2 regions of the Rossellomorea sp. QJM3NY_18 genome follow, and region 2 is predicted to be linked to the other one. Evidence: riboswitches for the same ligand, from Rfam matches in the RefSeq annotation. Region 2 holds a riboswitch; the other holds the start of a gene.
What was found. A riboswitch is a leader RNA that binds a small molecule or an ion and turns the genes downstream of it on or off. The one in region 2 is predicted to bind cobalamin.

Region 1: it holds a riboswitch for cobalamin, as region 2 does, so the genes downstream of both, AC0VXY_RS11955 (ABC transporter substrate-binding protein) here and AC0VXY_RS07955 (ribonucleoside-diphosphate reductase subunit alpha) in region 2, are expected to answer to the same signal.

What each region holds. Positions count from the first base shown of each region.
Region 1 is NZ_CM149659.1:2,336,095-2,338,503, reverse strand. Features, by position in the region: gene AC0VXY_RS11965 (C45 family autoproteolytic acyltransferase/hydolase) at 1-4, shown strand, start outside; gene msrA (peptide-methionine (S)-S-oxide reductase MsrA) at 168-698, opposite strand; cobalamin riboswitch at 910-1,109, shown strand; gene AC0VXY_RS11955 (ABC transporter substrate-binding protein) at 1,247-2,212, shown strand; gene AC0VXY_RS11950 (FecCD family ABC transporter permease) at 2,175-2,409, shown strand, end outside.
Region 2 is NZ_CM149659.1:1,540,120-1,542,528, reverse strand. Features, by position in the region: gene AC0VXY_RS07955 (ribonucleoside-diphosphate reductase subunit alpha) at 1-903, opposite strand, end outside; cobalamin riboswitch at 1,048-1,227, opposite strand; gene AC0VXY_RS07950 (SurA N-terminal domain-containing protein) at 1,799-2,409, shown strand, end outside.

The sequences.
Region 1 (2,409 bases), 800 kb from region 2:
ATAAGGGGGGAACCGAGCAAATCAAGGGATTTACGGCTTAACATTGTGGAGGACTTCCTCGGTTCTTATTTTTAAAATGTGCCTATTCATAAAAATGTATGAGCGGTTCTAAATAAAAAAACTCCTTTCTATAGCCATTAGTTTGGCAAAAGGAGTTTTTCATGCTATTAATTGTTTTTCCAATTTCCATCTATGAATTCATCGCGCCCAGACTTTGCGCGATCTTGATTGTATTCCTCTGGATTCGTTTTATAGAATTTTTGATGGTAGTCTTCTGCCGGATAAAAGGTTGTGGCAGGAAGGATTTTGGTGACGATTGGCTTTTTGAATCGTCCGCTTTCTTCTATCGTGTTTTTGGACCCCGCAGCTAATTGTTTCTGGTGTTCATTGTGATAGAAGATAGCTGTTCGGTACTGTTCGCCGCGATCATGGAATTGACCACCATCATCAGTCGGGTCGATCTGGGGCCAGTATAGCTCCAATAGCCTTTCGTAAGGAAACAGAGCGGGATCAAAGGTGATCTGAACCACTTCATAATGCCCGCTGTCACCGGCTTTAATATCCTCATACGAAGGGTCTTTTAGATGACCGCCCGAATATCCCGATACGACATCAATGATCCCTGGCAGCTCATCGAACGGCTTTACCATGCACCAAAAACACCCTCCTGCAAAGGTAGCGACTTCTCTATCATTCATTTAATAAACCTCCTGTACCATATGTAAAGCAGTAAAGCGATAGCTTGAACAGATTCTACCACGAAAGCATCAAAGGAACAATCAAAATACCTTGTCTAAAGGAGATGCTACTATTATTACGAACAGCCAATTCTACAATTTTCAACAATTTCATGAAAATACATTTCCTAACCAAGGGAATTTGTGTATAATTCTTTTGAACGGAACAATTAAATAAGTTACGAGATCAGGTGAAGCGGTAGATATGAACTCTTCTTAGCTTCTTAATAGGGAAGTTGGTGTAAATCCAACGCGGTCCCGCCACTGTAAATGGGAGTGAGCTGAAATTATACCACTGTGCAGACATGTACGGGAAGGTGTCAGCAAACTATGACCATGAGCCAGGAGACCTGCCTGATTTTAATCGCACCAAATCTACGCGGATAGAAAGGTGTAATATGCATGTTTCATGTAATGAAAACCTTTTTATGCATCTTACACAACATCTCTAGTCCACTGGAGATGTTTTTTTGTCTGTCAATATGTTGAGAAACAGGGGGAATAAGGAAATGAAACACACATTAAAGGCCTTACTTGCATTGTTAGTAGCCATCGGATTCTTGACAGCATGCGGAACGAATGACGGCGATCAAACGAAGAAAAAAGAAACAGCAGAAGTTACTCAGGATGGATCCGGGTATCCTTTATCGTTGGATGACGCGCTTAATAATAAAGTCACGCTGGAAGAACAACCTAAACATATCGTTTCATTAATTCCGAGTAATACTGAGATTTTATTCGAGCTTGGGCTAAATAAGGAAATTGTCGGTGTCACAGATTTTGATAACTTTCCGAAAGAAGCCGCCGATAAAGAAAAAATCGGTGGAATTGAGTTTAACGTAGAGAAAATCGTCAGCTTAGATCCAGACCTGGTTCTTGCCCACGAATCTACTGCAAAATCAGCAGAGGAAGGTTTGAATCAGTTGAAAGATGCCGGAGTGAATGTATTCATCGTCCAAGACGCTAAAAGTTTTGAAGAAGTATATAATACAATTCAGGATATCGGGACACTTGTCGGTAAGGAAAATCAGGCGGAGTCCGTTGTTTCTGAAATGAAGTCAGATTTGGATTCCATTCAGGAAAAAGCAAGTGAAGTATCCGAAAAGAAGAAGGTCTATGTGGAAGTTTCACCTTCACCTGACATTTATTCAACAGGTAAGAATACGTTCATAGATCAAATGCTTTCAATGGTCAATGCGGAAAACGTGATGAGCGATCAAGAAGGTTGGGTACAGGTGAACCAGGAAGCTGTCATTTCGTCAAACCCTGACGTAATCATCACTACATATGGTTATTACAGTGAAAATCCGAAAGAACAGATAATGGGAAGAGAAGGATGGGAAGATGTGACGGCAGTTAAGAATGGAGATGTTCACGATGTCCATTCAGATTTAGTCACAAGGACCGGTCCAAGATTGGTTGAAGGAGTAGAGGAAATTGCAAAATCGATCTATCCAGAGGTATTTGCAGAATAAAATAGGGATTACATACGGATTGGCAGGGCTATTCATACTCACAGCGATGCTTGCAGGCATTTCGATCGGTACGATATCGATTCCACCGATGGATATTGTATACATCGTAGGTTCGAAGTGTTTCGGTTTTCAATTACCTGATACGGTCGATCCCATGTTTGTGAACATCGTATATACCATCCGACTCCCGAGAGTAT
Region 2 (2,409 bases):
ATAAACGGCGATCGCACCTTGACGCTGACCCAGTTGATCGACGGATACCGCCGTATTATTCAGTTGTTTCATCCAGGGTATAACCCCCGAGCTCACTCCTTTAAAGCCTTTTATATCACTTCCTCTGCTACGCACCTTCCCTAAATAAATTCCAAGGCCCCCTCCATTCTTGCTAAGAGTGGAAACGTCAGTATTACTGTCATAAATGCTTCTTAAGTCATCTTCCACTGTATCAATGAAACAGCTGGATAGCTGGCCATGACTTTTTCCTGCATTCGCAAACGTAGGGGTTGCCACGGTCATATACAGATTTGATAGTGCCCAATACGCTTCTTCAATCAACGAGATTCTTTTTTCTTTTTCCTCATTCATGTATAAGGTCATACTAATGACCATAAATCGCTCTTGCGGCAGCTCCAGCACTCTTCCATTATGGGACTTTGTCAAATACCTCTCGGAAAGTGTAACGATCCCTATGTAAGTAAAAAGATGATCCCTGTTGAAGTCCAGTATGGAACCTAAGTAATCCACTTCTTCCTTACTATATGAATCCAGTAGTGCCGGGGAATATAACTGGTCCGCAGTTAAATCTTTCATCACTTGATAAAATGAGCCGGGTAGATTATCTTCTGATTTCCCCCTCGATAAGGAAACTTTTTGATATAAACCCTTGATGTACAAGGATGCAGCCACATAGGTCCAATCCGGTTCAAGTGCCGTGATACGTTCGATCGCTGTCAGGATCATGAAATGATGGAGCTGTTCTTTGGTCCGTTCCTCCTGCTGATTTGTATACTTCGTCATTTTCTCATGGAATTCTGTGAAATCCAGGTTGGGAAACTGTTTGCTAAGGCTATGAAGGATCCCTTCCACTTCTTTTTGCTTTACCATTGTGAATGTCATGATACATTCCTCCCGTTTCTTAGAGTGGGAAGGAGTCAAAAAAAGCCCATCCTTCAAGAAGGACGGGCTTTAAAAAATACGGAGATATAAATAGACTTCTGCCTATTGCAATCCTCGCTTTATCCTCCCAATTCCCGAAGAAGATAACACGTGTTAAATAAGGCAGGTCTCCTGACTCGCGCTTCACCCTACTCTAAGGCCTTCCCATCGATACGACAGTGGCAGTTCCTTATTTCGTCAGCACATACAGTTGCGGGGACAGCTCCGGATTCTCACCAGATTCCCTTTTAAGTCTCATCAGACACCTTATTCACAGGTTATAATCAATATATAGTTATTAAAAAATAAATAGACACCAAATGTTGTGTCCTTAACTATCATATATGATTCAAAATGGATTTTCAAGTAAATCTATTAATTTTTATTTTCTCAAAATGCCCCCTGGAATATGCTTATAATTATTATTTTCCCTGAAAAGGAAAGAAGATGATGGAATAGTGCGTCCAAACGGTCAGTGGTCCGTCCACATTTACTTATATGTGGGTTGAGGTAAGTGGATTCCTTCTCTATAATTCAAATAGAAGGTTGTTTGACAGTATTCTTTGGTCCCCAATATTCTTGATAGGTTGTTTAAATGGAGAAACACTCGATTTAAACAACCTCTTTTTTTGAACGTATGAATGTAATATTCCTCCTGCTTTATCATTTTAAGAGGAATTATACTCCCTATATATTTCAGTGTACTGAAGGAAGAACTGCGTTTCATCCGTATTTCATCCAGATTACAATCAATACTTTTTGACCTAAATACTTTCTTTTTACGCATTTTTCATTTACAATGCCCATTAAGTGATTTTTTTTATAAATCACACCTTAGTTCTGAGAGGAGTCTATTATGAAGAAACTATTAACGACTTTACTAGTGGGATTATTAACAATTGGACTAGCCGCTTGCGGTTCGAATGAGGAGAGCCAAAAAGCTGACGATAAACCAAAAACAGAAGCTTCTGACAAAAAGGCTCAAGAAGATCAAGCGAAAAAGATGGAAGAAATGCAAAAGAAAATGGATAAACAAAAGGTGGAAAAAGATAAGATCGTCGCCATTGTCAACGACGAAAAAATCAAAGGGGAAGATTTCAACAATGTGTTGACTCAATCTCAGATGCAGTATCAACAAATGGGACAGGACCCGACAAATAAGGATGCTGCCAAAAAAATCAAAGATCAAACCATCGATAGCATAGTCGGTCAAACCCTTCTTATGCAACAGGCCGAGGAAAAAGGCTATAAAGCGACGGATGATGAAATCAATAAGCAGCTCGAAGAAGTGAAAAAGCAATACAAAGATGAAAAGCAATTCGAAGAAGCCATGAAGAAAGCCGGATTTACCATGGATGAGCTGAAAACTCAAATTGCTGAGAATATCAAGTACACAAACTACGTTGAAAAAGAAATCAAAGTCGACGAAGTGACAGAAGATGAAATGAAGAAGTTTTATGATCAATA